DNA from 4 places in the Enterobacter sp. R4-368 genome. Region 3 is predicted to be linked to each of the others. Evidence: predicted binding sites of a transcription regulator. Region 3 holds the regulator's gene; each other region holds the start of a gene.
What was found. Region 3 encodes PurR, which represses purine synthesis genes. Its sites were predicted from a motif close to CANGCAAACGTTTGCNTG; they were not measured.
Positions count from the first base shown of each region.

Region 1: the regulator PurR is predicted to act here: its motif matches at 6,891-6,908, upstream of H650_RS22230 (amino acid aminotransferase).
Region 2: the regulator PurR is predicted to act here: its motif matches at 2,773-2,790, upstream of pyrD (quinone-dependent dihydroorotate dehydrogenase).
Region 4: the regulator PurR is predicted to act here: its motif matches at 1,637-1,654, upstream of pyrC (dihydroorotase).

Region 1 is NC_021500.1:4,762,728-4,770,806, forward strand. It holds gene mukB (chromosome partition protein MukB) at 1-2,193, shown strand, start outside; gene ldtD (L,D-transpeptidase) at 2,378-4,180, shown strand; gene mepK (peptidoglycan L,D-endopeptidase MepK) at 4,369-4,917, shown strand; gene H650_RS22225 (MBL fold metallo-hydrolase) at 4,944-5,591, shown strand; gene H650_RS22230 (amino acid aminotransferase) at 5,637-6,827, opposite strand; gene ompF (porin OmpF) at 7,015-8,079, opposite strand, start outside.
Region 2 is NC_021500.1:4,778,937-4,787,015, forward strand. It holds gene ssuD (FMNH2-dependent alkanesulfonate monooxygenase) at 1-1,100, opposite strand, end outside; gene H650_RS22270 (sulfonate ABC transporter substrate-binding protein) at 1,097-2,068, opposite strand; gene ssuE (NADPH-dependent FMN reductase) at 2,061-2,636, opposite strand; gene pyrD (quinone-dependent dihydroorotate dehydrogenase) at 2,884-3,894, shown strand; gene zapC (cell division protein ZapC) at 4,063-4,605, shown strand; gene H650_RS22290 (YcbX family protein) at 4,602-5,711, opposite strand; gene rlmKL (bifunctional 23S rRNA (guanine(2069)-N(7))-methyltransferase RlmK/23S rRNA (guanine(2445)-N(2))-methyltransferase RlmL) at 5,811-7,919, shown strand; gene H650_RS22300 (ABC transporter ATP-binding protein) at 7,932-8,079, shown strand, end outside.
Region 3 is NC_021500.1:728,449-736,527, forward strand. It holds gene sodB (superoxide dismutase [Fe]) at 1-222, shown strand, start outside; gene H650_RS03315 (MFS transporter) at 277-1,446, opposite strand; gene cydH (cytochrome bd-I oxidase subunit CydH) at 1,615-1,704, opposite strand; gene purR (HTH-type transcriptional repressor PurR) at 2,002-3,027, shown strand; gene punR (DNA-binding transcriptional activator PunR) at 3,046-3,957, opposite strand; gene punC (purine nucleoside transporter PunC) at 4,070-5,266, shown strand; gene cfa (cyclopropane fatty acyl phospholipid synthase) at 5,569-6,717, shown strand; gene H650_RS03340 (riboflavin synthase) at 6,749-7,390, opposite strand; gene mdtK (MdtK family multidrug efflux MATE transporter) at 7,704-8,079, shown strand, end outside.
Region 4 is NC_021500.1:4,950,054-4,958,132, reverse strand. It holds gene mdtH (multidrug efflux MFS transporter MdtH) at 1-194, shown strand, start outside; gene grxB (glutaredoxin 2) at 260-907, shown strand; gene H650_RS23125 (lipoprotein) at 1,031-1,591, shown strand; gene pyrC (dihydroorotase) at 1,707-2,747, shown strand; gene dinI (DNA damage-inducible protein I) at 2,823-3,068, shown strand; gene bssS (biofilm formation regulator BssS) at 3,346-3,600, shown strand; gene solA (N-methyl-L-tryptophan oxidase) at 3,721-4,839, shown strand; gene H650_RS25015 (YceO family protein) at 4,891-5,007, shown strand; gene H650_RS23100 (cytochrome b) at 5,267-5,833, shown strand; gene H650_RS23095 (YceI family protein) at 5,835-6,410, shown strand; gene trhO (oxygen-dependent tRNA uridine(34) hydroxylase TrhO) at 6,445-7,494, opposite strand; gene H650_RS23085 (Kdo(2)-lipid IV(A) acyltransferase) at 7,712-8,079, shown strand, end outside.

The DNA of each region.
Region 1 (8,079 bases), 1.0 Mb from region 3:
GAGCTGGAAAAAGCGGTGGTGGTGAAAATCGCCGATCGCCAGTGGCGTTATTCACGCTTCCCGACGCTGCCGCTGTTTGGCCGTGCGGCGCGCGAAAGCCGTATCGAAAGCCTGCATGCAGAGCGTGAAGCGCTGGCAGAGCGTTTTGCCACCCTCTCTTTTGATGTGCAGAAAACGCAGCGCCTGCATCAGGCATTCAGCCGCTTTATCGGTAGCCACCTGGCGGTAGCCTTTGAGGACGATCCGGAAGCGGAAATTCGCACTCTCAGCAGCCGCCGTGGCGAGCTGGAGCGCGCAATCAGTAACCATGAAAATGACAACCAGCAAAACCGCGTGCAGTTCGAACAGGCGAAAGAGGGCGTTGCCCAGCTTAACCGCTTGCTGCCGCGTATTAATCTGCTGGCTGACGATACCCTTGCCGATCGCGTGGATGAAATTCAGGAACGCCTGGACGAAGCGCAGGAAGCGGCGCGGTTTATTCAGCAGTTTGGCAATCAACTGGCGAAACTCGAACCGGTTGTTTCCGTACTGCAAAGCGATCCGGAACAGTTTGAGCAGTTAAAGGCAGATTATGCCATCTCGCAGCAGGTGCAGCGTGATGCCCGCCAACAAGCGTTCGCCCTGGCGGAAGTGGTACAGCGCCGTGCGCACTTCAGCTACTCCGATGCCGCTGAAATGTTTAACGGTAATAACGATCTCAACGAAAAACTGCGCCAGCGCCTGGAACAGGCAGAAGCGGAGCGCACCAAAGCGCGTGAAGCGATGCGTAGCCATGCCGCGCAATACAGCCAGTACAACCAGGTACTGGCTTCGCTGAAGAGTTCGTTCGATACCAAAAAAGAGCTGCTCAACGATCTGCAAAAAGAGTTGCAGGACATTGGCGTTCGCGCCGACAGCGGAGCAGAAGAACGGGCGCGTATCCGTCGGGACGAGCTTCATGCACAGCTCTCCGGTAACCGCGCACGCCGTAACCAGCTGGAAAAAGCCATCACCTTCTGCGAAGCGGAGATGGATAACCTGACGCGTAAATTGCGGCGTCTGGAACGCGATTACCATGAAATGCGTGAACAGGTGGTTACCGCGAAAGCAGGATGGTGCGCGGTGATGCGCATGGTGAAAGACAGCGGTGTTGAACGCCGTCTGCACCGCCGCGAGCTGGCCTACCTTTCTGCCGATGAATTACGTTCGATGTCGGATAAGGCGCTCGGTGCTCTGCGTCCGGCAGTTGCGGATAACGAACATTTACGCGATGTGCTGCGTCTTTCCGAGGATCCGAAACGACCGGAGCGTAAGATCCAGTTTTTTGTCGCGGTGTACCAGCATCTGCGTGAGCGTATCCGCCAGGATATTATTCGTACCGATGATCCGGTTGAAGCCATCGAACAGATGGAGATCGAGCTTAGCCGCCTGACGGAAGAGCTGACGTCCCGTGAACAGAAGCTGGCGATCAGCTCGCGCAGCGTGGCGAATATTATCCGCAAAACCATTCAGCGCGAGCAGAACCGTATTCGTATGCTGAACCAGGGGCTGCAAAGTGTCTCCTTCGGCCAGGTGAATAGCGTGCGTCTGAATGTGAATGTGCGGGAAACCCATGCCACATTGTTGACGGTGCTTTCTGAGCAGCACGAGCAGCATCAGGATCTGTTTAACAGCAGCCGCCTGACCTTCTCGGAAGCACTGGCGAAACTTTATCAGCGTCTGAATCCGCAAATCGATATGGGTCAGCGTACGCCGCAAACCATCGGCGAAGAGTTGCTGGACTACCGCAACTATCTTGAGATGGAAGTAGAAGTTAACCGTGGTTCCGACGGCTGGCTGCGCGCGGAATCTGGTGCATTGTCGACCGGTGAAGCGATTGGTACCGGGATGTCGATTCTGGTGATGGTGGTGCAGAGTTGGGAAGATGAAGCGCGTCGCCTGCGCGGTAAAGACATCTCTCCGTGCCGCTTGCTGTTCCTTGATGAAGCCGCACGTCTGGACGCCCGCTCTATCGCAACACTGTTTGAGCTGTGCGAACGTCTGGAAATGCAGCTCATTATCGCGGCACCGGAAAATATCAGCCCGGAAAAAGGCACCACCTACAAACTGGTGCGTAAAGTCGTGCAAAATCATGAGCATGTGCACGTTGTCGGTCTGCGCGGTTTTGCCGCCCAGCTTCCGGAAACGCTTCCTGGCACGGCGAATGCGTCGTAAGAAAGTAGCATGCGAAAGGGCGACAGTAATGTCGCCCTTTTTGTTTGCCGAAAGCTATTGCCAGCCCGCGTTTAATCTTTAAACTTCTTTACATTAGGGAAGGCAAATGCTTTTTTGTCTTTATATACTGAGAGAAAGGTGACGAATTTGTCACGAGCAATGTAAGAGAAACAGGGGGCAAGGGATGTTGCTTAAGAAGTCGTATGGTCGTCGAATGTCGGCGCTGAGTTTATGCCTGGCATTCGCATTCGCTCCACTGTTTAGTGTGCAGGCCGATGAGCCTGAAATCGTGCCGGTGGATAGCTCGGCGACGCCAGGTGAGCAGCCAACCGTGCTGCCGCAGCCGCAGGAACAGTCGCCTGCGACGGCGATGTTGATCGGCGTGAAACCTTTCCCGTCTGGCGTTTCCGTTGCTGATGTGCGCGCACAGCTTCAGTCGCAATTGCCAGCCAACTGGACGCCGGTCTATATGGATCAGCTCGCTGCGTTATACGCCGCGCGCGGGCAAAAACCGATGTGGGATAACCGCGAGGCGGTGCAGGCGTTTCAGCAGCAACTGGCAGAAGTAGCGATTGCAGGGTTTCAGCCACAATTTACTACCTGGGTTGAATTACTCACCGATCCCGCGGTTTCCGGCATGGCGCGCGATGTTGTGCTGTCTGATGCGATGCTGGGATATTTGCATTTTGTCTCGGGTATCCAGTCGAAGGGCCAGCGCTGGCTCTATAGCGACAAACCTTATGCACTCACAACGCCTGCCATTTCGGTCATTAACCAGTGGCAACTGGCGCTGGACAATGGATCTCTGCCTGGTTTTATCAATCATCTTGCACCACATCACCCGCAGTATGCTGCTATGCACCAGTCACTATTGGCGCTGGTGGGCGATGCTCGTCCGTGGCCGCAAATCACCAGCACGGTGACGTTGCGTCCGGGGCAGTGGAGCAATGATATTCCGGCACTGCGTGAGATCCTGCAGCGCACCGGTATGCTGGAGGGGGGACCAAATATTGCCTTACCGGGTGATAACGTCGCCGTTAGCCCTTCGGCTCAGCACGTAAAAAAAGCGCAGCCGACGCGCGCGGCATATGACCGCCAACTGGTGGAAGCGGTCAAACGTTTCCAGGCATGGCAAGGGTTGCATGCGGATGGCGTGATTGGCCAGGGGACGCGCGACTGGCTGAACGTAAGTCCGTCGCAGCGCGCCGGGTTACTGGCGCTGAATATCCAGCGCTTGCGTTTGCTGCCGGGCACGCTTTCGACCGGCATCATGGTCAACATTCCTGAATATTCGCTGGTTTATTACCTCAACGGTAACCAGGTGCTGGCATCACGGGTGATCGTGGGCCGTCCGGACCGCAAAACGCCGATGATGAGCAGCGCGCTGAACAACGTGGTGGTTAACCCGCCGTGGAACGTGCCGCCAACGCTGGCGCGTAAGGATATTCTACCGAAGGTATGGAACGATCCGGCTTATCTTGAGCGCCACGGTTATACCGTATTGCGAGGATGGAACAGCAAGGAAGCGATCGACCCGTCCATGGTTGACTGGGCGACCATCACGCCTGCGAACTTACCATTCCGTTTCCAGCAGGCCCCTGGTGCGCAAAATTCGCTGGGACGCTATAAGTTCAATATGCCGAGCTCGGACGCTATCTATTTGCATGATACGCCGAACCATACTCTGTTCCAGAAAGAGGCGCGGGCATTGAGCTCTGGCTGCGTGCGTGTCAATAAAGCCTCTGAGCTCGCTAATATGCTGTTGCAGGATGCGGGATGGAACGATACGCGGATTTCTGATGCGCTAAAACAGGGAGATACGCGTTATGTCAATATTCGTCATGATATCCCGGTCAATCTCTATTACCTGACCGCCTTTGTCGGTGCTGACGGGCGGACGCAGTATCGCACAGATATTTACAATTATGATCTGACGGCGCGATCGGGTGCACAAATCTTATCGAAAGCTGAACAATTAATCAGATAAATGAAGCAGTTTCAGTCAGCGTGTTGTCGTAATAACTGGTAGAAAATGGGCTCTGGAGGCTACAGAGCCCGTATTTACTGGGATGAGGCAGCCTTGACGTGGCGTTTGTTGCCCGGTAAGGTGCCTCTCGTGCGCTATACGAGTGCATAAATTTTGTTCAACATTGCTTATCTGTAGAATTTATTATCATGGATAAATTTGACGCTAATCGCCGCAAACTGCTGGCGTTGGGTGGGGTCGCACTCGGTGCTGCCATCTTACCAACACCGGCTTTTGCCACCCTTTCCACGCCGCGCCCGCGTATTTTGACGCTGAATAATCTGAATACCGGTGAATCTATTAAAGCTGAGTTTTTCGATGGCAGGGGCTATATTCAGGATGAATTAGCAAAACTTAATCATTTTTTCCGTGATTACCGCGCGAATAAAATCAAAACCATCGACCCTCGTTTGTTCGACCATCTTTTCCGTTTGCAAGGGCTGCTGGGAACACGCAAGCCAGTGCAACTGATCTCCGGTTACCGTTCTGTTGATACCAACAATGAACTACGCGCACACAGCCGCGGTGTGGCGAAACAGAGCTATCACACCAAAGGTCAGGCCATGGATTTCCATATTGAAGGGATTTCGCTGAGTAATATTCGCAAAGCCGCGTTATCTCTGCGCGCGGGTGGTGTAGGATACTATCCCAGCAGCAACTTTGTGCATATTGATACCGGGCCGGTAAGGCACTGGTAAAACTCAGGCTGAGCTACAGGAGCAGTATGAACTATCGTATTATTCCGGTTACCGCGTTCTCCCAGAATTGTTCGCTTATCTGGTGTGAGCAGACCCAACTTGCCGCCGTGGTCGATCCCGGCGGTGACGCCGAACGGATTATTCAGGAAGTGGACGCTTCAGGCGTGACACTGACGCAGATCCTGCTTACGCATGGTCACCTTGATCATGTTGGTGCCGCAGCCGCACTGGCGCAGCATTATGGTGTGCCGATTATCGGCCCGGAAAAAGAAGATGAGTTCTGGCTGCAAGGCCTGCCGGCACAAAGCCGGATGTTTGGCCTGGAGGAGTGCCAGCCGCTGACGCCCGATCGTTGGTTAAATGAAGGCGACAGCGTAACGGTGGGTAAAATAACGCTGCAGGTATTGCACTGTCCTGGTCATACGCCGGGGCACATTGTGTTCTTTGATGCACAATCTCGTTTGCTGATTTCCGGCGATGTGATTTTTAAAGGCGGCGTAGGGCGCAGCGATTTCCCGAAGGGCAACCATGGGCAATTGATTGATTCCATCAAGCGCAAATTGTTGCCGCTCGGTGATGATGTTACTTTCCTTCCCGGACATGGTCCGATGTCTACGCTGGGAAATGAGCGGTTGCACAATCCGTTCCTGCAAGATGAATTACCGGTCTGGTAAATAAAAAAGGGTCGCTTCGGCGACCCTTTTTGTTGCTGCTGTAACTTACAGTACGGCAACGATAGCTTCGCACAGCGGTGACATATTATCCGGCGTCATGCCCGCGACGTTAATGCGCCCTGAAGCAACCGCGTAGATACCAAACTCTTCACGCAAGCGCAGCACCTGTTCTTTGCTCAGGCCGCTGAAGGAGAACATACCGTTCTGTCTGGTGATAAAGCTGAAATCGCGGTTAGCCCCTTTCTCCTGCAAGGTATTAACAAACAGCAGGCGCATACGCTGAATGCGCTGGCGCATGTCTGTTAACTCTTGCTCCCAAATGGCACGCAGAGCCTCGTTACTGAGAATGATTGCAACCACCGACGCGCCGTGCGCTGGCGGGTTAGAGTAGTTAGCACGGATAACAGCTTTCATCTGGCTGAATGCGCGATCGGCGCTTTCCGCGTCTGCGCTCACCAATGTGCAGGCACCGACGCGTTCATTGTACAGACCAAAATTTTTTGAGAACGAACTGGCAACCAGCAGCTCTTTATGCAGCGCAGCAAATGCGCGTAATCCTTCAGCATCTTCTTCGAGGCCGCGAGCAAAGCCCTGATAAGCGAAGTCGAACAGTGGCAGCCAGCCTTTTTCAACGGACAGCTTCGCCAGTGTTTCCCACTGTTCCAGCGTTGGATCGATACCGGTCGGGTTATGGCAGCAACCGTGGAACAGCACCACATCGCCTGCCTGGGCATTGTTCAGGCTTGCCAGTAGACCCTCGAAGTCCAGCGCATGATTTTGCGCGTCGTAATAAGCGTATTCACACACTTCCAGCCCGGCGGAGTTAAATACGCCTTTGTGGTTCGGCCAGCTCGGGTTGCTCACCCAGACACGTTTTGCGGAGGTGTTTTTAGCGAGAAAATCTGCCGCCACACGCAGGCCACCCGTACCGCCAGGTGTTTGCGCGGTGCGCGCACGTTTGTCATTGATAATCGCGCTGCCTTTGCCGAACAGCAGTTCCTGCGTGCAACGGCCAAACTCAGGAATACCGTCGATACCGAGGTAGTTCTTGGTGGTTTCATTTTCCAGCAGATAAAGCTCGGCTTTTTTAACGCTGGTCAGCACCGGGGTCTTGCCGGTTTCATCTTTATAGACACCGATGCCTAAGTTGATTTTATTGGGGCGTTCATCGGCGCGAAACAGATCGGCCAGACCCAGAATGGGGTCGGCAGGGGCGGCGGTTATATTCTCAAACATGACGAGGTTCCATTTTGATGACAGAAGGGAGATCCGCTATCAGGTTAACGGCTGACACAGGAATTGCCAACCGTTTGCGATAAAAAGCGCGATGCTTTTCAAAACTCATCGTAATTTATCTTACAGGCATAAAAAAACAGGGCCAAAGGCCCTGTTTGATATGCATATAACAGTCGAGGGTGACTGATTAGAACTGGTAAACGATACCAACAGCTACGGTGTCGTCAGAACCTACGCCCAGTTTGTTGTCTTTATCAATCTGGTTGATGATGTAGTCAACATAGGTGGACATGTTTTTGTTGAAGTAGTAGGTAGCACCAACTTCAACATAGTTGATGTAATCTTCGCTACCGATACCTTCAACATCTTTCGCTTTAGATTTGTAATAAGCGATGGACGGACGCAGGCCGAAGTCGAACTGGTACTGTGCAACAACGGAGAAGTCCTGAGTTTTGTTCAGGTAACCGTTGGACTTAGCGGTGTTTCCAGGCAGAGTTGTTTTCAGACGGGTCGCGTTACGAGTTTCGCCGTACAATGCTGCCAGGTAAATGTTGTTAGCATCGTATTTGATCCCGGTCGCCCACTGCTCAGCTTTATCGCCTGTTGTACCGTAAGTTGTCAGAGCTTGCTGAGTATTGGTACGATCCGCTGCGCCGTATGCACCAACGATACCAAAACCTTCAAAGTCATAGCTTACAGAAGTCGCCCAGCCATCGCCGTTTGAACGAGTAATGTCATCTGCAGAATCTGTGAGTGATGTAGCACGCTCGTTTTTACCCAGGTACTGAACGCCGAAGTTCAGACCATCAACCAGGCCGAAGAAGTTGTGGTTACGGTAAGTTGCCAGACCACCGTTACGGCTGGAGAAGAAGTTATCGCTGTTCGCGGTATCACCACCAAACTCTGGCAGCATATCGGTTACGCCGATTGCATCGTATACCAGACCGTAGTTACGACCGTAGTCGAAAGAACCGAAATCGCCGAATTTCAGACCAGCAAATGCCAGACGAGTTTTGTTACCGCTTTGAGCATCGGTACCACCTTCAGAGTTGTTACCCTGGAAGTTGTACTCCCACTGGCCGTAACCGGTCAGTTGGTCGTTGATTTTGGTTTCGCCTTTGAAGCCCAGACGTGCATAAGTCTGGTCGCCGTTGCCGCCGTAGCTGTTGGCACCGTTGTCTTTAGAGAAGTAGTGCAGACCTACAGCTTTACCGTAGATGTCTACTTTGTTGCCGTCTTTGTTGTAGATTTC
Region 2 (8,079 bases), 990 kb from region 3:
TCGCCCTGTAACTGCAACGGTTGTGGCTGCGGAATTTGCGGCACCGCGACATCCAGGTGCGGGAACAGCAGTTCGCCGACGCGATATGCCTCTTCCAGGTGTGGATAGCCGGAAAGAATAAAGCTGTCGATGCCAAGCTCAGCGTATTCATCGATTCTTGCCGCGACGGTCGGGCCATCGCCCACCAGCGCGGTTCCCGCGCCGCCGCGTACCAGCCCAACGCCAGCCCACAGGTTGGGGCTGATCTCCAGTTGATCGCGCTTGCCGCCATGAAGCGCCGCCATCCGCTGTTGACCTACGGAATCCTGGCGAGAGAAGGCGGCCTGCGCTTTAGCAATCGTGGCATCATCCAGATGGGCGATCAGGTTATTCGCTGCCTGCCAGGCTTCGGCATTCGTTTCCCGGACAATCACATGCAGCCGAATACCGAAGCGCACTTTACGCCCGTGGGCTGCGGCTTTGGCGCGCACCTGTTCAATTTTTTCTTTTACCTGCGCTGGCGGCTCGCCCCATGTCAGATAGAGGTCAACCTGCTCAGCGGCCAGATCCTGCGCCACATCGGACGATCCACCGAAATAGAGCGGCGGTCGCGGTTGCTGCACCGGCGGGAAAAAGAGTTTCGCGCCGCGTACATGAATATGTTTGCCCTCGAAGTCTACAGTGTCGCCTTCCAGCAGACGACGCCAGACGTGAGTAAACTCCGCGGAGGCTTCATAACGCTGCGTATGATCGAGAAATACGCCGTCTCCGGCCAGTTCCTGCGGATCGCTGCCGGTTACCAGGTTAAACAGCGCACGTCCATTTGATAGCCTGTCCAGCGTGGCCGCCTGGCGTGCAGCAACGGTCGGCGACGTGACGCTGGGACGCAGGGCGACAAGAAACTTCAACCGCTGCGTTACCGGGACAAGTGAGGCGGCGACCAGCCACGCATCTTCACAGGAGCGTCCGGTCGGGATCAGCACCCCGCTGAACCCTAAACGATCCGCCGCCTGAGCGACTTGTTGTAAATAAGCATGATCTACCGGGCGCGAGCCGTGGTCCGTCCCTAAGTAGTGACCATCGCCGTGGGTGGGTAAAAACCAGAACAGATTTAAGCTCATGATTTGGCTCCTTGTTTGGCCGGTTGCCAGATACGGGTGCGAATATCGACTTTTTTCGGTAGCAACCGGTTCTCATAAAAGAGATCGGCCGTTTGCTGTTGCAGTGCGGCGGTGGTGTCATCGACCGGTGAGATTTTGGTCGGTGGACGGTGATCGAAATAGCTGGCAATCACCGGCTGGGGCAGCCCCAGCGTTTTGGCAAACAGCGCGATGCTTTCGTCACGCTGGCTAATGGTTAACGCATCGGCTTCGCTAAAGGTGTTCAGAACGCCCTGAATAAATGCACCGTTTTTTTCCGCATAGGGACGCGAAGCTAAATAGAAGGAGCCAGTCTGTTTCAGCGTGGTGCCGTCTTTCAGTACCCGCACGCCACCCTGCAGTAGCGCGGCCGAGTAGTAAGGATCCCAGATGGCCCATGCATCAACGTTACCTTGCTGGAACGCGGCGCGCGCATCCGCAGGTGTCAGAAACACCGGCTGAATATCGCTGAATTTCAGCCCGGCCTGTTGCAGTGCGCGCAGCAGTAAATTGTGTGAACTGGAACCTTTCTGGAAAGCGACTTTATGCCCTTTCAAATCGGCAACCGTTTTAATTGGACTGTTTTGTGCAACAAGGATCACTTCTGCTTTCGGCTTTGGTGGCTCAACGCCGACATACAGAAGATCCGCCCCCGCGGCTTGCGCAAAAATTGGCGGAATGTCGCCCGTGCTGCCGAGATCGATACTGCCAATATTCAGTGCTTCCAGCATTTGCGGGCCTGCCGGGAATTCCGTCCAGGTGATTTTGGTGTTCGGGTAGCGTTTTTCCAGTAGTTCATGGCTTTTTGCCAGCACCATGCTGACGCTGCCTTTCTGGTAACCAATACGCAAACTTTCCGGTGCCGGTTCGGCGGCCTGCGTCCAGGCGGAAAGCGTCAGTAAACCGCTTAACGCCAGCCATTGCGCGCGATTTTTAAACAGGTTAAACATGCGCGACTCCTTGCGGCAGGTGGAAATCCGGCGCCTGGATATCCCGGCGGTGCAGCGCTTGCCAGAAAGTTTCCAGCGCCTTATCCAGTCGGGTTTGCAGATTGGGCGTCAGGCTGGGCTTATGCTGGTAATCCAGCACCTGGCTATCATCGGCGAAGACGCCATGCAGGATCTCTTGCGCTTTCAGTGCGCTGAGCACCGGCTTCAGGGCGTAATCCACCGCCAGCATATGCGCCACGGTGCCGCCAGTGGCCAGCGGTAACACCACTTTGCCTTCCAGCGCCCGTTCGGGCAGCAGATCGAGCAGCGTTTTCAGGGCGCCGGAGTAAGCCGCTTTATAAATAGGTGTCGCGACGATTAACCCGTCGGCCTCGTTGAGTTGCCCAATAAATGTTTGTAACGCGGGGCTATCAAAGCGGGCATAGAGGAGATCCTCCGGCGCGAAATTTTGCAAATGCCAGTGACACACTTCGATATCCTGCGCATTCAGGCGCTCGCGGGCATACTCCAGCAACGCGCTGGAGCGGGAGGGAAAGCGCGGGCTTCCGGCCAGGGTGACAACTCTCATAATCGCTCCTTATAACCAATTGTTTGCTTTTAGATAACATTAATAACAATTAAGGGCAGTGTGGCAGAGTCGATTTATTCCACTAAATGATTTATTCGATGAAAATATGCTGAAATTTGCATAAAGGAGAGAGGTAAGAGAAAACGATTGCGTCGATTCGCCTTTTTTTGCCGCAGGTCAATTCCCTTTCGTCGGGTAATCACTGATAATACGCCCCCGGTTTGCAACCGGGAATCCAGGAGAGTTCATGTACTACCCCTTCGTTCGTAAAGCCCTTTTCCAGCTCGATCCAGAGCGCGCTCATGAATTAACGTTCCAGCAATTACGCCGTATTACCGGCACACCTTTCGAAGCCCTTGTACGTCAGCGTGTACCGGAGAAGCCGGTCAAATGCATGGGGCTGACCTTTAAGAACCCGTTGGGGTTAGCGGCCGGGCTGGATAAAAATGGTGAGTGCATTGATGCGCTGGGCGCGATGGGGTTTGGCGCCATCGAAATCGGTACCGTGACGCCACGCCCGCAGCCGGGTAATGACAAGCCGAGGATCTTCCGTCTGGTGGACGCCGAAGGGCTGATCAACCGTATGGGCTTTAATAATCTTGGCGTGGATAACCTGGTTGAGAACGTGAAGAAATCACACTTCGACGGTGTGTTGGGCATTAATATTGGCAAGAATAAAGACACGCCAGTTGAGCAGGGTAAAGATGACTACCTGATTTGTATGGAAAAAATCTATGCCTACGCCGGTTATATCGCCATTAATATTTCTTCGCCAAATACGCCCGGTTTGCGCACGTTACAATATGGCGAAGCGCTGGACGATCTGCTTACGGCAATTAAGAATAAGCAAAACGATCTGCAAAATGTGCATCATAAATATGTTCCGGTAGCCGTAAAGATCGCACCAGATCTTTCTGAAGAAGAATTGATCCAGGTGGCCGATAGTTTAGTTCGCCACAATATTGATGGTGTTATTGCCACTAATACTACGCTTGAAAGATCGCTGGTACAGGGAATGAAACATTGTGACGAAACGGGTGGGTTAAGTGGTCGTCCGTTGCAATTAAAAAGCACGGAAATTATTCGGCGGTTGTCGCAAGAATTAAACGGACGCTTGCCGATTATTGGCGTAGGTGGCATCGACTCGGTGATAGCGGCTCGCGAGAAAATCGCCGCCGGTGCGTCACTGGTGCAAATTTATTCGGGCTTTATTTTTAAAGGTCCACCGCTGATTAAAGAAATCGTTACCCATATCTAATCTTTTATCCCTTCCTGCACAACCAGGGCTTTATTTCCCGCCCTGGTTGTTTTATATTCCACCACTGTTGCTAATTTAAACATTTTAGTCTTTTATTATTTAGGTAATAAACGAGGCGGCAAACAGGATGAAAAAGCGACAGGATGTTTAGGGGAAGGGGAGAGGAAAATGCGAATTAAACCTGACGATAATTGGCGCTGGTATTTTGATGATGAGCATGATCGCATGATGCTCGATTTAGCCAATGGCATGTTATTTCGCTCTCGTTTTGCCCGTAAGATGCTGACGCCAGACGCTTTCTCACCGTCTGGTTTTTGCGTGGATGATGCTGCGCTCTATTTCTCCTTTGATGAAAAATGCCGCGATTTGCCGTTATCCCATGAGCAACGCGCTGAACTGGTACTTAACGCGCTGGTAGCGATTCGCTTCCTCAAGCCGCAAATGCCGAAAAGCTGGCACTTCATGACGCATGATTCCCTGTGGACGCCTGTTACGGGCGAAGGTGCTTGCGTCTGGCTCAGCGATACGCAGGAGTGTGTGAATCTGCTGGTGGTTGAACCGGGTGACAATGCTGCGCTGTGTCTGCTGGCGCAACCCGGCGTGGTAATTGCCGGGCGCACTATGCAACTGGGCGATGCGATTAAAATTATGAACGATCGCCTCAAACCACAGTTACATACCAACGCAATTCAATTCGAACAGGCGGTTTAAGCCTCCAGTCGCAGTGATGTTTTCGGCACACAGCTACAGCAGAGAATTGAACCATCCGGCGCAACCGCTGATTTCTTCAGCGCACTGACTTCACCTTCCACTACGCGGATCCGGCAGCAACCGCAAATCCCGGCGCGACACGAGTAGGGCACGCGAATCCCCTGATTTTCAAGCTGTTCAAGCAACACTTGTTGGTTATTGCCGCGAAATGTTTGACCTTGCCAGTTGATTTCTACCGTGCCTGCGGGTTGCGCACCCTGTTCAACAGCCTCTTCGGCTTCGCCTGCGCCGTATATTTTCGCCGGCGCCGTTGCCAGCACGGCCACTTCATCGCCAACGCGGATCACACCGCTATTACGGGCAATCAGGTTTTGGCCGAAATCGACGGTACCGTTGTCCTGCGCGGTGCGAAAACGCTGTAAGGTCGCGAGAGGCTCACCGGAGGGGTGTTTTTGCCCGCGCTCCGGGCTGACGGTGGTGAACACACACCGGCTGCACGGTTTCACGACATCGAAAACCACCTCGCCAATACGCACCACTTTCCAGCTGTCCTCTTCCCACGGCTGCGCGCCCGTCACTACCAGGTTGGGGCGAAACTGCTCCATTTTCACGCTGGCCGGGCAACGGTTTTGTACATCACGCAGCGAGGCTTCGTTAGCCAACAGATAGGGAAAACCATCGGCGAAAGATAACGGTACGTCGTCGTGGTGTTTAACGCGGCGGGTTAATTCAGGTCCAACCCAGCGCAACTGCACCTCGCGCGAAAAAAAGCCGCTCAGCCAGCGATTAATCTCGTCGGGCGCGATAAGGGCAATAAAGTGGTTTCCCCATACTTCCGTGGGCGCGGCGTCGGGCGCAAAATCGGCAAAGCGAATCACCGCGCTGCTGCCATCCGGTGCGGTCAGGTGCAAACCATCGGTTAACGGTGAGGGCGTAAAGCGCACCATCTGCGGATACTGTCGTGCGGTAATAAAAGTGCCATCGGGTTGCGTGACCATAAAAACACGGTCAAAAGCGAGGCCGCTGATATCGGCAAGCGCATGCGTCAGGCCAATACCACGCATGGATTTTACCGGATGAATAAAAAGACGTGAAAGCGTTGGCACGTCTTCCCCCTGTCTGATGAAAATTAGCCCTCAACTTTATGACATGAACGCCAGATTAGCTATAATGCGCAACAATTTTCGTTGAGTGTAAGTGACATTATGATTTCTCTGTTTGCCAGTACGGCCCGCGGGCTGGAAGAGCTGTTAAAAACTGAACTGGAAAAACTCGGTGCCGTTGAGTGCCGGGTTGTTCAGGGTGGTGTCCATTTTGAAGGGGACACGCGGCTCCTGTACCAGAGCCTGATGTGGAGTCGTCTGGCTTCGCGCATTATGCTGCCGCTCGGGGAGTGCAAGGTTTACAGCGATCTTGATCTCTACCTCGGCGTGCAGGCGATCAGCTGGACAGAGATGTTTAATCCGGGCGCAACCTTCGCCGTCCATTTTAGCGGCCTGAACGATGAAATTCGTAACAGCCAGTACGGCGCGCTGAAAGTCAAAGATGCGATCGTCGACAGCTTTACCCGCAAAAACCTGCCGCGTCCGAATGTGGAACGTGAGATGCCGGACCTGCGTATTAACGTCTGGCTGAACCAGGATACGGCAAATATCTCCCTTGATCTGAGCGGTGAAGGTTTGCACCTGCGCGGCTACCGCGATCGCACCGGGATGGCGCCGATCAAAGAAAACCTGGCCGCCGCGATCGTGATGCGTTCTGGCTGGCAGCCAGGCACGCCGCTGCTCGATCCAATGTGCGGCTCCGGGACGCTGCTGATTGAAGCTGCGATGGCGGCGACCGATCGCGCGCCGGGTCTGCACCGCGGCCACTGGGGTTTTGGTGGCTGGGCACAGCACGATGAAGCGCTGTGGCAAGAGGTGAAAGCCGAGGCGCAAACGCGCGCGCGCGCGGGGCTGGCGAATTACGCCTCCCATTTTTATGGGTCAGACAGCGACGCGCGCGTTATCGATATCGCCCGTAAAAACGCCCGACGCGCCGGGATTGGCGAGCTGGTCACCTTTGAGGTGAAAGATGTTGCCGAGCTGAGCAACCCGCTGCCAAAAGGCCCGTACGGTACGGTGATCAGTAACCCGCCGTATGGTGAGCGTCTGGAGAGTGAACCGGCGCTGATCGCGCTGCACAGCCTGTTGGGCCGTCTGCTGAAAGCACAATTTGGCGGCTGGAATCTGTCACTGTTTAGCGCCTCGGTTGATCTGCTGAACTGCCTGCAACTGCGTGCTGAGCGCCAGTTCAAAGCGAAAAACGGTCCACTGGATTGCGTGCAGAAAAATTACCATCTGGCGGAAAATACCGGCGAAGCGAAAGCGCCGGCAATGGCGGAAGATTACGCGAATCGCCTGCGCAAGAACGTTAAAAAGCTGGAAAAATGGGCGCGTCAGGAAGGTATCGAATGTTATCGCCTGTACGATGCCGATCTGCCGGATTACAACGTCGCGGTCGATCGCTATGCCGATTGGGTGGTGGTGCAGGAGTATGCCGCACCGAAAACGATTGATGCGCAAAAAGCGCGCCAGCGTCTGTTTGACATCATTGCGGCCACTATTCATGTGTTGGGGATTGCGCCAAACAAGCTGGTGTTGAAAACCCGTGAACGGCAGAAGGGCAACAATCAGTATCAGAAAATGAATGAAAAGGGTGATTTCATGGAAGTGAGCGAATATAACGCTCGCCTGTGGGTCAACCTGACCGATTATCTTGATACCGGTTTGTTCCTCGATCACCGTATCGCGCGCCGTATGCTCGGCCAAATGAGTAAAGGCAAAGATTTCCTGAATCTATTCTCTTATACCGGCAGCGCCAGTGTGCATGCGGGGCTGGGCGGCGCGCGTTCGACGACAACGGTGGATATGTCACGTACCTATCTGGAGTGGGCCGAGCGCAACCTGCGTCTTAATGGCCTGAGCGGTCGTGCGCATCGCCTGATCCAGGCCGACTGCCTTGCGTGGCTGCGCGATACTGATGAGCAGTTCGACCTGATCTTTATCGATCCGCCGACCTTCTCCAACTCCAAACGTATGGAAGAGTCTTTTGATGTACAGCGCGACCATATGGCGCTGATGCAGGATCTCAAACGCCTGTTGCGTAAGGGCGGCACGATCATGTTTTCCAATAACAAACGCGGTTTCCGTATGGATCTCGACGGGCTGGCGAAACTGGATCTTAAAGCACAAGAAATCACCCAAAAAACGCAGTCGCAGGATTTTGCCCGCAACCGTCAGATCCACAACTGCTGGCTGATTACCGCAGCCTGAAAGGATAAATAAATGTCATTAATCAGTATGCATGGCGCGTGGCTGTCATTCAGCGATGCGCCGCTTCTCGATAATGCTGAGCTGCATATCGAAGAAAACGAACGCGTGTGCCTTGTTGGGCGTAACGGCGCGGGGAAATCAACGCTGATGAAGATCCTCA
Region 3 (8,079 bases):
GCTGGCTGGACGTGGCTGGTGAAAAAAGCGGATGGCACATTAGCCATTGTTTCAACGTCTAATGCGGGCACTCCGCTGACAAGCGATGCAACCCCGCTGTTAACCGTCGATGTCTGGGAACATGCGTATTACATCGATTACCGTAATGCGCGTCCGAACTACCTCGAACATTTCTGGGCGCTGGTAAACTGGTCATTCGTGGCCAAAAATTTAGCGGCATAAACGCGGCATAAAACAAAGGAGGGGCTAGCCCCTCCTTTTTTGCATTTGTGCTATTTATTCTGCTGCGGCACAGGCACGTTCTGGCTGAGAGTGACCAGAGAACAGCACCACCAGCAGGCCCAGCCCGGCAATAATTGCCCCCATAACCGGGACGAAATCATAACCCAGCCCAGCGGAAATCACTGCCCCACCGGCTGCCGCGCCCAGCGCGTTACCGAGGTTAAAGGCACCGATATTGACTGAAGATGAAAGGCCCGGTGCTTCATGCGCAACGCGCATGACACGCATCTGCAACGGCGGAACCACCGCAAACGTCGCCGCGCCCCACACCACCATGCTGATGGCTGCGCCCACTTCACTGCGCGCCAGGAACGGGATCGCCAGCATGATGGCAATCAGCAGGATCAAAAAACCTTTCAGCGTGCCGGTGACCGAGCGATCCGCCAGTTTGCCGCCAAGATAATTACCAATGGAGAAACCAACGCCAATCAACACCAGCATCGCCGTCACAAAAACGGGAGTGGCATCGGTAATGGTGTGCAGTACCGGCGCAATGTAGGTATACAGCGTGAACATGGCGCCTGCGCCGAGCACGGTGGTCAGCAATGCGGACAACACTTGTGGGCGTACCAGTACCGACAGCTCTTTACGTACGTCCGGGCGCTCACCTGTGCCACCTTTCGGCAGCGAAAAGAACAGGCTTGCCATGGCAATCACACCCAGCCCGGCGGTGGCCATGAAGGACATACGCCAGCCAATGGTTTCACCCAGCCAGGTTGCGGCAGGCACACCGCCAATGTTAGCAATGGTCAGCCCCATAAACATGGTTGCCACTGCGCTGGCCTGCTTCTCTTTGGCGACAACGCTTGCCGCCACCACCGAGCCAAGACCAAAAAACGCGCCGTGGTTCAGGCTGGTGACGATCCGCGCCAGCATTAATGTGGCGTAATCCGGCGCAATCGCCGACAGCACGTTACCGAGCGTAAAAATCGCCATCAAAAAGATCAGGGCATTGCGTCTGCCGCGGTGAGACAGCAGCAATGTCATTAACGGCGCACCGACCATTACGCCGATAGCGTAGGCGCTAATCAGCATCCCCGCCGCCGGAATAGAAACGTCGACGCCGCGGGCAATAACCGGCAGTAATCCCATCGGGGAAAACTCGGTGGTACCAATGCCGAAGGCGCCAATCGCCAGGGCAAGCAAAGGGAAATTAATTTTCATCTGTGACTCCAAAATAGACATGCCGACTTGCGACCCTGTCGCTGAAGCCAAAAGTATGACAGCTATCACAAAAAACAGAAGTTAGCAGAATGACAAAAGATTATTGCAGAAGTGATAACAATGGCGGGGAAGAAAACCGAGGGAGAAAAGGCTCTCCCTCGCGATAGATCAATGCAGTGCAGCAGTCAGACCGCCGAAAACAATCAGGCTCAGAACGATGACGGTAGTGATTAAAGAATACTTCAGATCGGTGCTCATCAATTTTCCCCTTTTTAATTTCCCCACAAAAAGTGAGATAACGCATTTTTGCACAAATTATCTTAAAAATCTTGCGGGAATTCGCAGGAGAAACGTTTTAATACTTCCCCTTTTGCTCAAGATCAGACAAAATTCGACGCTAAATTTATTAGCGTACCGGCCATTGACTCCCCTCCTGACGTCCAGTGTCGTTTTCCCGGCGTACCGCACCCCCTTTGATGGGTACAGGGTGATTAAAGGCAAACGTTTACCTTAAGTATTATCAGGAGCTTATGATATGGTCTGGAGTGATATCTGATGGCAACGATTAAAGACGTAGCGAAACGAGCAAACGTTTCCACTACAACCGTATCACATGTAATTAACAAAACCCGTTTCGTCGCCGAAGAGACGCGCAACGCTGTGTGGGCGGCGATTAAAGAGTTGCACTATTCCCCCAGCGCCGTCGCCCGCAGCCTGAAAGTGAATCACACTAAATCGATCGGCTTGCTGGCCACCAGCAGTGAAGCGGCCTACTTTGCTGAAATTATTGAAGCCGTAGAGAAAAAGTGCTTCCAGAAGGGTTATACCCTGATCCTCGGCAATGCCTGGAATAGCCTCGAAAAACAGCGTGCTTATCTGTCGATGATGGCGCAAAAGCGCGTTGATGGTTTGCTGGTAATGTGTTCCGAATACCCGGAATCGCTGTTGAGCATGCTGGAAGAGTACCGCCATATTCCGATGGTAGTGATGGACTGGGGCGAAGCGAAGGCCGACTTTACGGATTCCGTTATTGATAACGCCTTTGAAGGCGGTTATATGGCCGGGCGCTACCTTATTGATCGCGGACACCGCGATATTGGCGTGATCCCCGGCCCGCTGGAGCGTAACACTGGCGCTGGCCGTCTGGCCGGCTTTATGAAAGCGATGGAAGAAGCCCTTATCAGCGTGCCGGAAAACTGGATCGTGCAGGGCGATTTCGAGCCGGAATCCGGCTATCGCGCGATGCAGCAAATCCTCAATCAGGCGCATCGCCCTACCGCAGTCTTTTGCGGCGGTGACATTATGGCGATGGGCGCACTGTGCGCTGCCGATGAGATGGGTTTACGCGTACCGCAGGATATTTCCCTGATTGGTTATGACAACGTACGTAACTCACGCTTCTTCACCCCGGCCCTGACCACGATTCACCAGCCGAAAGATTCGCTGGGAGAAACGGCGTTTACCATGCTGCTTGATCGTATCGTCAACAAGCGCGAAGAGTCGCAGTCTATTGAAGTACATCCGCGTCTGGTTGAACGCCGTTCCGTGGCCGATGGCCCGTTCCGCGACTACCGCCGCTAACCGCTTATTACGGAGCCGTTAATTCGGCTCCCGTAACCACTCGTCATTCAGCGTTTCGCTATCTCCCAGATATTCCAGCAGCCAGTTTAACGCCGGGGACGCCTCATTTTGTTGCCATGTCAGGCAGCACGCCGCATCCGGGAAGGGATTTTCCAGGGTCAGCGCAACCCAGTCACCGCTGTCGAGCCGCGGGCGGGCAAAGTGGGCCGGCACCATTCCCACGCATAACCCTGCCGATAAGCACGCCTCCGACGACGCCCAATCAGGAACAATCACGCGTTTCTGATTATCCAGCAGCCAGGTAATACGTTTCGGCAACGAGCGGGACGTATCTTCCTGGATAAGTGAAGGCCAGTTGCGCAAGGTATCGTCGCTAAGCGGGCCTGCCAGTGACGCCAGCGGATGGCGACTGGAAACCACGCATTTCCAGCTCAGCATTCCCATATCGCGAAACGCATAACGCCCACCGACGGGAATAGCCTGCGTTGCGCCGATCGCCAGCTCCACCCGCCCGTCAGCAAGCGCATCCCAGACACCGTTAAAGACTTCCTGGTAGACCTGCAACTCAACATCACTGAAATGTCGATAGAAATCGACGATTAATTGCCGGGTACGTTCAGGTTTTACGATGTTGTCGACGGCGATCGCCAGTTGCCCGCGCCAGCCGTTGGCAATTTGCTGGCACTGCTGACGGGTGATCTGCATTTTTTTGATAACAGCTCGCCCTTCTTTCAAAAACCAGACTCCGGCAGGCGTAAGCTCAACATCCCGATGGCGGCGTTCAAACAGCGGAACAGCCAGCCACTCTTCAAGTTGCCGCACGGTATAGCTCACCGCAGAAGGTACACGGTGTAACTCCTGCGCCGCACCGCTAAAACTGCCATTGCGCGCGACAGCATCAACCACTTCCAGCGAATATTCTGACCACATAATCTGCCTGCAAAAAATTTGAAACCACTACGCAAATATTAGCGTTTCACAAGCGCTAATGCACTCCTTACACTCGACAGCCCTGATTACCTGCAATTAAAGAGAAACACCAATGCAACCTGGCAACGGATTTTTAGTCTGGCTCGCGGGATTAAGCGTGCTCGGCTTTTTAGCCACTGATATGTACCTCCCCGCCTTCAGCGCGATACAGCAAGATTTAGACACATCGTCTGCGGTGGTTAGCGCGACTTTAAGCCTGTTTCTGGCGGGCTTTGCCATTGCGCAACTGGTATGGGGGCCGCTATCAGATCGCTATGGTCGCAAGCCGGTTTTGCTGGCCGGGCTGGCGATTTTCGCGCTGGGCTGTCTTGGAACATTATGGGTACGTGATGCAACCCTGCTGCTGGTACTGCGCTTTCTCCAGGCGGTCGGCGTCTGCGCCGCGACAGTAAGCTGGCAGGCGCTGGTGACGGATAACTACCCCGCGCATCGCGTCAATCGCATCTTCGCCACCATTATGCCGCTCGTGGGTTTGACGCCGGCACTGGCACCGCTGCTGGGCGCCTGGATCCTTGCGCATTTCAGCTGGCAGGCCATTTTCGCCACTTTACTGGCGATAACGCTAATTCTGATGATCCCGGCATGGCGGCTGAAATCACCCGCGCAGAAAAGTGAACACCACGAACAACCGCTGACATTTATGGATCTGCTGCGTGCCCGGGATTATCGCGGGAATGTGATTATCTATGCCGCCTGCTCAGCCAGTTTCTTCGCCTGGCTGACCGGTTCACCGTTTATTCTGCATGAAATGGGTTATGGCCCATCGGTTATTGGCCTCAGTTATGTGCCGCAAACCATCGCCTTTTTGGTGGGCGGTTACGGTTGCCGTGCCGCGTTGCAGAAATGGCAGGGTTCTCGTTTGTTGCCATGGCTGCTGGGGGCGTTCGCGTTAAGTGTCCTCGCCACCTGGGCCGTCGGTTTTATGCCGGACGTGTCGCTGGCCGCGCTGCTCATCCCCTTCTGCTTTATGGCAATGGCCAACGGCGCGATTTACCCTATCGTGGTCGCGCAGGCGCTGCGTCCTTTCCCGCAGGCAACCGGCCGCGCAGCCGCCCTACAGAATACGCTACAGCTGGGTTTATGTTTTCTGGCAAGCCTGGTGGTCTCATGGCTCATCGCCACACCACTGCTGACGACCACCAGTGTCATGCTGGCAATGGTACTACTGGTCGCGCTGGGTTATCGCCTTCAGCGCCGCACGCACGATGAATTAGCAGGTAAAAAGGCTGTGGCTTCCTCGTCGCATTAATAGTTGCGCAAGCGACTATCAACAACACAGTGGTTAGCTTGCTACGGGCTTTTTATTGAATCACCTGATTTTGAAGCCTATACTCATTTTCGGCTGTTTAATAAATACGATAAATATTATGCATTAACGGGTACCGGATTGTACCCGTTTACCCATGGAAGGCCTTTCGGCAAGGGTCCTCTCCCTTCCTCTGTTCTACGTCGGATATCAGCCTCACGGTAAAAACCGTGAGATTTCTCACAAGCCCGAAAAAGCGTCTACGCTGTTTGAAGGTTCTGATCACTGCGAGTGATGGAGAAGTTATGAGTTCATCGTGTATAGAAGAAGTTAGCGTACGGGATGACAATTGGTTCCGTATAGCAAACGAACTGCTGGGTCGCGCAGGTATCCGCGTCAACGGTCCCGCAGCGTCAGATATTCAGGTGAAAAATCCTGATTTTTTCAAACGTGTTTTACAGGAAGGCTCGCTCGGACTCGGCGAAAGTTATATGGACGGCTGGTGGGATTGCGCCCGCCTGGACATATTTTTCACCAAAGTCTTACGCGCCGGGCTGGAAAACCAACTTCCGCACCATTTCAAAGATACACTCCGCATTGCCGGAGCAAGATTATTTAATCTGCAAAGTAAAAAAAGGGCCTGGATTGTGGGCAAAGAACATTACGATCTTGGTAATGATCTGTTTACCCGCATGCTGGACCCGCAGATGCAATACTCTTGCGCCTACTGGAAAGACGCTGAAACGCTGGACGATGCACAACGGGCAAAATTGCGGCTTATTGGTGAAAAGCTGCAGTTGAAACCCGGCATGCGCGTGCTGGATATTGGCTGTGGATGGGGTGGTCTGGCGCAGTTTATGGCGCAAAATTACGGCGTCAGTGTGGTTGGCGTGACGATCTCCGCAGAGCAGCAAAAGCTGGCGCAGAAGCGTTGCGAAGGGTTGGATGTCGATATCCGTTTGCAGGATTATCGCGATCTCGACGAGCAATTTGACCGCATTGTTTCCGTTGGCATGTTTGAACATGTCGGGCCAAAAAACTATGCGACCTATTTCCGCGTTGTCGATCGTAACCTGAAACCCGATGGCATTTTTTTACTGCATACCATCGGCTCAAAACGTACCGATCATAATGTGGATCCGTGGATCAACCGCTACATCTTCCCGAATGGTTGTTTGCCTTCTGTTCGCCAGATTGCGGATGCCAGCGAATCACACTTTGTGATGGAAGACTGGCATAATTTCGGCGCGGATTATGACCGCACGTTAATGGCGTGGCATGAGCGTTTTCTTGCCTCCTGGCCGGAAATCGCCGACAACTACTCGGAACGCTTTAAACGGATGTTCAGCTATTATCTCAATGCCTGCGCGGGGGCGTTTCGTGCGCGGGACATTCAGCTCTGGCAGGTGGTTTTCAGCCGGGGTATTGAACACGGGTTGCGCGTCGCGCGTTAAAAAATAAACCCCGGCATGCCGGGGTTTATTTTTACTCTTCGCTGGCTGCTGCGACAATCGCCGCTTCTTTCGAGGCCAGCACACGCTCCACGGTATCGACAACCGCCTGCGTTTGCGGGTCAATTTCGATATTCACGCGATGCCCCAGTTTTTTCGCGCCAAGCGTCGTACGCTGCAACGTTTCCGGAATTAAATGCACGCAGAAGCGGCTACTGGTGACTTCGCCAACCGTCAGGCTGATCCCGTCAATGCCGATAAAACCTTTGTACAGAATGTATTTCATCAGCGCAGGATCCTGCACTTTGAACCAGATCTGGCGGTTATTTTCCGAGGTGAGAATTTTGACTATTTCGGCGGTGGTCATGATATGACCCGACATTAAGTGACCGCCGATTTCATCGCTGAATTTTGCCGCGCGCTCAACGTTTACCGAGTCGCCCACATTCAGATCGCCGAGGTTGGTGATACGCAGCGTCTCTTTCATCAGATCGAAGCTGATATGGCGGCCGTTAATCGCCGTCACTGTCAGACAGCAACCATTATTGGCAATGGAAGCGCCGGTCTCAATACCATCCAGCATCGTCTCAGGCAACTCAACAACGTGAGTGCGGAAATTGGGTTTATCATCAATTGACACCAGTTTCGCCGTGCCTTGCACAATACCCGTAAACATACTTACCACTCCTGTTCCATTCATACGGCCATTACCGTGTTCTTTACGCACAATAACAGGTGAAATTTACCCTTGCCAGTTTCAATCGCCCTGCCGCCCTTTTTCCCGCCACTCTGGCGAGAAGATAAGCGTAGCGCCGCGTGCTAAAAGATAACTTTGCTTTATGACTGGCATGGCAAAAGCGCGCCATAGCAGGTAATATTTGTACACATGTCGCACCCATCGCTGTGCGGCATCCTTTTTAGCACAAGGAAAAACTCCTTCCTGATTAGTCGTTCCATTCTTCTTATAACTACAAGATAAAGGTGTTCTCGTGCAGAAGTATATGAGAGAAGCGGGTCAGTTACTGGCGCTCGCCGTGCCGGTTATTTTCGCGCAGGTCGCCCAGACAGCCATGGGTTTCGTCGATACGGTAATGGCCGGTGGCTACAGCGCCACGGATATGGCGGCGGTGGCAATCGGGACCTCAATCTGGTTTCCCGCCATTCTGTTCGGCCACGGTCTGCTGCTGGCGATGACGCCGGTGATTGCCCAGTTAAATGGTTCCGGACGTCGCGACAGAATTGCCCATCAGGTTGGCCAGGGGTTCTGGCTGGCAGGCCTGGTCGCGGTGTTGATCATGATTGTGCTGTGGAATGCCGGCCATATTATTTACGCCATGCACAACATCGATCCGCAACTGGCGGATA
Region 4 (8,079 bases), 820 kb from region 3:
GTCTTGGGCTGGCCTTCGGTGGCGCGCTTGGTTATGCCGGTGGCGGCTGGCTGTTTGACGCCGGGAAAGCATTTAACCAGCCAGAGTTGCCGTGGATGATGCTTGGCGTTATCGGGATGATTACCTCCATGGCGCTACTGTGGCAATTTAGCCACAAACGTATTCGCCCGACCATGCTCGAGCCCGGCGCCTGATTTGCACGCCGGTTTTCCCTCTTCCATACTGGTAATTGATGGATAAGCCAGTATGGAGGAGAAACGTGAAACTCTACATTTACGATCACTGCCCGTTCTGCATTAAAGCCCGCATGATTTTCGGCCTCAAGAACATCCCCGTCGAACTCAAGATCCTGCTCAATGATGACGAAGCCACACCGACGAAAATGATTGGCCAGAAAATGGTGCCGATCCTGCAAAAGGACGACAGCCGCTATCTGCCGGAAAGCATGGATATTGTTCACTATGTCGATAAGCTCGATGGCAAACCGCTGCTTACCGGCACGCAAAACCCGAAAATCGAAGAGTGGCTGCGCAAGGTTAATGGTTACGTTAATAAGTTATTGATCCCCCGCTTTGCGAAATCGGCGTTTGACGAATTTTCCACGCCGCAGGCGCGCGCCGGATTTGTGGCCAAAAAAGAGGCCGCCATTGGCGATTTCGCCGAACATCTCAGCCATTCGGCGGGGTTAGCGAAAAATATCAGCGACGATTTACGTGTGCTGGATAAATTGATTGTTCAGCCCAACGCGGTGAACGGAGAACTCTCCGATGATGATATTCATCTCTTCCCGCTGCTGCGTAATCTGACGCTGGTAAGCGGTATCAACTGGCCAAGCCGCGTTGCAGCATACCGCGACAATATGGCGAAACAGACACAAATTAACTTGCTGTCATCAATGGCTATTTAACCGCCCATGACGGAAGCGCGCCCGCTTCCGTCATGCCTTTCAGCTTTTTCCGCTGGCCTTTATTTAGCGTGTGTCGCATGCTACGCCCCTGCGTCGTAGCATGGCAATCACGTTGAGGAATTCATGAAGAGAATTATTTTTGCCGCAGCATTACTGTTGAGCGGCGTGCTGGTGGGGTGCAATCAACTGACCCAATATTCTATCAGCGAACAGGAGATTAACCAGGCGCTACAGAAGCGTAACGACTTCGCCAAAGACATTGGCGTGCCCGGTGTTGCGGATGCCCATATTGTGCTGAATAACCTGGCCAGTGAAATCGGTCGCGAAGAACCCAATAAAATCACGCTGACCGGTGATGCGAATCTGGATATGACCTCGCTATTTGGCAACCAGAAAGCCATCATCAAATTGAAACTCAAAGCGTTGCCGGTGTTTGATAAAGAAAAAGGCGCGATTTACCTGCAAGAGATGGAAGTGGTTAACGCCACCGTGACACCGGAAAAAATGCAGACCGTGTTACAAACGTTGATGCCTTATCTTAATCAATCGCTGCGCAATTACTTTAACCAACGCCCTGCTTATGTGCTGAAAGAAGACAACAGCAAAGGCGAGGCGCTGGCGAAAAAATATGCCAAAGGGATTGAGGTGAAACCGGGGGAAATTATTATCCCCCTCACCGACTAAATTACAGGGCGCCGCGAGCGCCCTTTTTTTCAGGAAAAGGATGCAAACGAAAACGTTTCCGCTTATTCTTAGTGCCCGGCAAAAAACACCTGTTCTCACCAGCCGGAGCACTCCAATGACCCAACCCCAGGTTTTGAAAATCCGCCGTCCTGACGACTGGCATGTCCATTTACGTGATGGCGAAATGCTAAAAACCGTGGTGCCGTGGACCAGCGAAACTTACGCCCGCGCCATTGTCATGCCGAACCTTGCTCCTCCTGTCACCACTGTGGATGCGGCTATCGCCTACCGCCAGCGTATTCTTGACGCCGTACCCGCCGGGCATGATTTTACGCCATTAATGACCTGCTATCTGACCGATAGCCTGAGCGCCGATGAAGTCGAACGCGGCTTTAACCAGCAGGTATTTACGGCAGCGAAACTCTATCCGGCGAATGCCACAACCAACTCCAGCCATGGTGTTACCAGCATTGATGCGATTATGCCGGTTCTGGAACGGATGGAGAAACTGGGCATGCCGCTGCTGGTGCATGGTGAAGTGACGCACGCGGATATTGATATTTTCGATCGCGAAGCGCGGTTTATCGAAACGGTCATGGAACCGTTACGCCAGCGCCTACCGGGGCTGAAAGTGGTGTTTGAGCATATTACGACCAAAGATGCCGCAGATTATGTGCGCGATGGCAATGAGCTGCTGGCCGCGACCATTACCCCTCAGCATCTGATGTTTAACCGTAACCATATGCTGGTCGGTGGCGTGCGCCCGCATCTTTATTGCCTGCCGATCCTGAAGCGTAATATTCACCAGCAGGCGCTGCGCGAACTGGTTGCCAGCGGCTTTACGCGCGCGTTTCTCGGTACGGACTCTGCGCCGCATGCGCGTCATCGTAAAGAGGCCAGTTGCGGCTGCGCCGGTTGTTTCAACGCCCCCACCGCGCTTGGCAGTTATGCAACCGTGTTCGAAGAGATGAACGCCCTCCAGCACTTTGAAGCGTTCTGTTCCGTCAACGGGCCACGTTTCTATGGCTTACCGGTGAACGAAACGTTTGTTGAGCTGGTGCGTGAAGAGAGCCAGGTGCCAGAGACGATTGCGCTGCCGGAAGATTCACTGGTGCCGTTCCTCGCCGGTGAAACCGTGCGCTGGCGGGTTAAATAAAAAAATTATCGCTCCCTGTTGTAATATTTTCCGCTTAACTGTATAAACATACAGTAAATTACACAGGGGGCTATTATGCGCATTGAAGTGACTATCGCCAAAACCACACCCTTACCGCCTGGCGCTGTTGATGCACTGGCGGGCGAGTTATCTCGACGTCTGAACAATTGTTACCCCGATCGCGAAAACAAAATTACGGTTCGCTATGCCGCAGCAAATAATCTTTCGGTTTTAGGCGGTGCAAAAGAAGATAAAGATCGCATAACTGAAATTTTGCAGGAAACCTGGGAAAGCGCCGACGACTGGTTTATCACCGACTAATTTCTCTTTAAGTTTGTGCTTATTGCCGGGTCGCCCCGGCTTTTTTTGTTGTTTTTTTAAGCGCAATCCTGGTGCAGATCTTTTTTAATAAAAATATATGGTTAAGAGCCCGTTTTCTTATTCAAAAAAATCTAACGGCCGAAAAAACATGTTGCAGAGTGTTTAATTATTCGATCTACAACCCCACTTGTTGGTATACTGAAAAAGCTTCAAATAAAACACGCATTGAACCTCAAGAGTCGTTGTCGAATTAAACACGCCAATAAAGGGGGTTATGATGGTAAAGAATAATGAAGTCATCCAGACCCATCCACTGGTCGGATGGGACATCAGCACCGTGGATAGCTACGACGCACTGATGCTCCGGTTGCACTACCAGACCCCAAACAGAGCCGCTCAGGAAGAGACCGAAGTCGGCCAGACGTTGTGGTTAACGACCGATGTTGCCCGCCAGTTTATATCGATACTCGAAGCGGGCATTGCCAAGATTGAATCGGGCGACTACCAGGAAGATGAGTATCGCAGGCATTAGTGATAATGCGCTATATAGACTCAACAGGCACCCTTGTGGTGCCTTTCTTATTTCTGTCCTTGTATAACGTTCCCAGGTTAATTACCCTCCTGAACACGCATTTGCCTGGAGAACACCACCATGAAATACGATCTCATTATTATTGGCAGCGGCTCTGTCGGCGCAGCGGCAGGCTATTACGCCACGCAAAGCAGGCTGAATGTGCTGATGACCGACGCTCACCTGCCGCCCCATAAGGAAGGCAGCCACCACGGTGATACGCGTTTAATTCGCCACGCTTACGGCGAAGGCGAGAAATATGTTCCGCTGGTGTTGCGCGCGCAGCAGTTGTGGGAGCAACTGGCGGCGGAAAGCGGCGAAGCGGTATTTGACCGTACAGGCGTTATCAATATTGGTCCGGCTGATTCCACTTTTTTGGCTAACGTCGCGCAAAGCGCAGCGCAGTGGCAGCTGGCCGTCGAAAAACTCGATGCCCCGTCACTGATGGCTCGCTGGCCGGAAATCCGCGTACCCGACGATTACATCGGCCTGTTTGAAGCCGACTCCGGTGTGCTGCGTAGCGAACTGGCGGTAAAGACCTGGATCCGTCTTGCCAAAGAGGCGGGCTGCGCTCAGCTCTTCAATTGCCCGGTCACCGCGCTGCATCATCATGAAGACGGTATCAGCATCGATACCCGGGAAGGGACATTCCACGGCAAAAAAGTTCTTGTCAGCGCGGGGACGTGGGTGCAAAAACTGCTGCCGGCATTGCCGATACAACCGGTCCGCAAAGTTTTTGCGTGGTTCCAGGCCGATGGCCGTTACAGCACCAAAAACAAATTCCCGGCGTTTACCGGTGAAATGCCCAATGGCGACCAGTATTACGGCTTCCCGGCGGAAGACAATGAATTAAAAATTGGCCGTCACAACGGCGGGCAGCTTATCAGCGACGCGCAGCAGCGTAAGCCGTTTGGCGAAGAGCCGGGAGATGGCTCCGAATGTTTCGCTTTCCTGCGCCAGTTTCTGCCCGGCATCGGTGGGTGCTTGTACGGTGCATCCTGCACCTACGATAACTCTCCGGATGAAGACTTTATTATTGATACGCTGCCGGGATCCCCGGACACGCTGATTGTCACTGGTCTTAGCGGACACGGTTTCAAATTTGCGCCAGTGCTGGGCGAAATTGCCTGTGAATTTGCCCACGGCAAACGTTCGCATTTTGATTTACAACCTTTCTCACTTTCCCGTTTTACCGGGTAACCTTTCAGCGGCCTCGTTCGGGGTCGCTTATCGCATTTTTACGGAGAGAATATGCGCCGTCTGTTTCATTACTTAATAAATAACGTGCGTGAACATTTGATGCTTTATATTGCGCTATGGTTACTTATCGCACTGATCGATATTATCTATATCGTATGGGCATCTTGATAAACACTGACAAAAACTGACATATACTTATAAAAATATATTTTCAGGGCAGAATATTTAAACATCCTCTCCGCAACAAAACCTTAATAAATTGAGGACTTACACCACAGTCCACCTAATGTGCTGAATGTTATCCAGCAAAGTCATTCAAAAACGATGATATAGAAAAAATAACGATCCAATAGCGTAATTTTGAGTTGCAATATTGTTTTTCTCCCGCCATTTTAATTTAACCAGTTATTAACCCAGATTAACAATTATGCCATTACGCAATTCACCTGAGCGCTACGGCGCCGTTTCTATTGTTCTGCACTGGCTGGTAGCCATTGTGGTTTATGGTATGTTCGCGTTGGGTCTGTGGATGGTGACACTGAGCTATTACGACGGCTGGTATCATAAAGCGCCTGAGCTCCATAAGAGCATCGGCATTTTGCTCATGCTCGGCCTCGTGTTCCGGGTAGTGTGGCGTTTTCTTTCCCCGCCGCCAAAGCCGCTCGCCAGCTATTCACGTCTGACGCATATCAGCGCCGTGCTTGTTCATATCGCGCTCTATTTGCTGTTGTTCGGCATTCTTTTCAGCGGCTATCTCATCTCCACGGCCGACGGTAAACCCATCAACGTTTTCGGCCTGTTCGAGATCCCCGCAACGCTTGCCGATGCCGGATCGCAAGCCGACCTTGCCGGAAATATTCACCTCTGGCTGGCATGGACAGTGGTTGTGCTGTCCGTATTACATGGCCTTGCCGCGATTAAACACCATTTCATCGATAAAGACGTCACTCTCAAGCGCATGCTGGGGAAATCGTCGCCTGACTCTGGAGCATAATATGAAGAAAATCCTGCCGGGACTCGCTCTCGCTTCGCTGCTGTTCACCACGGGTTCTGCTATCGCTGCGGACTACAAAATTGATAAAGAGGGTCAACACGCCTTCGTTAATTTTCGTATCCAGCACCTCGGCTATAGCTGGCTCTATGGCACGTTTAAAGATTTCGACGGGACGTTTAGCTTCGACGAAGCCAACCCGGCCTCAGACAAAGTGAACGTGACCATTAACACTAACAGTGTCGATACCAACCACGCCGAGCGTGATAAACACTTACGCAGTGCTGAATTCCTGAATGTCGCCAAATTCCCGCAGGCAACCTTTACTTCAACCGAGGTGAAAAAAGCGGGTGACGGGCTGGATATTACCGGCAATCTGACGCTGAATGGCGTCACCAAACCGGTAGTGCTGGCGGCGAAACTGATGGGCCAGGGCGATGATCCGTGGGGCGGCGTGCGCGCAGGCTTTGAAGCTTCCGGCAAAATTAAGCTGAAAGATTTTAACATCACCACCGATCTGGGTCCGGCGTCACAGGACGTTGAACTGATTATTTCCGTGGAAGGCGTGCGTCAGAAGTAAGATTGCGGGAGAGGGGCAACCCTCTCCCCAGGGTTTATTCCGGATCCGGAATCCCCAGTTTGGTATTCAGACGACCACGGGATTTGTTAAAGATTTTGTTGCCATTCTCCCGCCCGGCGCGACGTTTACGCTGCTCTTCTTCCGGCAATTCGCTCTCTTCTTTGCACAGCTCACTGCAGCAACCATTAAATTTCTCAGCGCAGGCCGGACACTGAATAAACAGCAAATGGCAGCCGTCATTGCGACAATTGGTATGGGAATCGCAGGGAGTGCCGCACTGATGGCAATGAGCAATAACGTCATCGGAAATGCGCTCGCCCATACGCTCATCAAATACAAAGTTTTTACCGATAAAACGCACCGGCAAGCCCTGTTCGCGCGCGCGGCGCGCATATTCGATAATGCCGCCTTCGATATGCCACACTTTAGTGAAGCCGTTATGCTTCATCCAGGCACTCGCTTTCTCGCAGCGAATACCGCCGGTGCAGTACATAACGATTTTCTTATCTTTATGTTCCTGCATCATTTCGACCGCTTTCGGTAGCTGCTCGCGGAACGTATCCGCCGGGATCTCCAGCGCACCAGCGAAATGTCCGACTTCGTATTCGTAGTGATTGCGCATATCAATGAACACCGCCTCAGGATCGTCGAGCATGGCATTCACTTCCGCCGCTTTCAGATAATCCCCCACATCGCTGGCGTCAAAACTCTCATCTTCGATACCGTCGGCAACAATCCTGTCGCGGACTTTCATGCGCAGCACCCAGAAGGATTTACCGTCATCATCAATCGCGATATTTAAACGCAGGCCGTCGAGCGCCGGATCGAACGCATAAAGCGTCTGGCGAAAGGTATCGAATTTACTTTGTGGCACGCTGATTTGCGCATTGATACCTTCATGGGCAAGGTAAATACGGCCAAACACGTTCAACTGGCTAAAAGCCTGGTAGAGCGCGTCGCGCGTGGCTTGCGGATTAATAATCGAGAAATATTTATAGAACGAGACGGTAACGCGCGGTTCCGTTTCCGCGAGCATCCGCGCCTTCAGTTCATCATTGGATATGCGGTTGTGTAACACTGGCATGGTGTACGTGTCCTGCAAAGTTAGGGGTGAAAAAACGGCGGCATCATAAAGCAAATACTGATAATTTACATCCACACATTTTGCGCTACATTTTCTCTCATTCTAACGATTACGACGCAACAATTCCTGACAAAACAGGCATTCTGTGCGCCATGGTTTTGGTTAATTCCGAAAAAATGCGAGAATACAGGGAATTGTTGCTTCAAACAGGACAGTCATGACGCATTTACCCAAGTTTACGGCATCGCTGCTGCACCCGCGCTACTGGGCTCTCTGGTTCGGGGTCGGCATGCTGTGGTTAGTTGTTCAACTCCCCTATCCCGTGATTTACCGCCTCGGCTGTGGCATTGGTCACCTGGCGCAGCGCCTGATGAAACGTCGCGCGCGTATTGCGCAGCGCAATCTCGAACTCTGCTTTCCGCACATGAGCGAAACAGAGCGGCAGAAAATGGTCGCAAAAAATTTTGAGTCGGTTGGCATGGGTTTGATGGAAACCGGCATGGCCTGGTTCTGGTCCGATCGCCGGATGTCACGCTGGATGGACGTTATCGATTTTGAACATGTCAGAAGCGTGCAGGCGCAGGG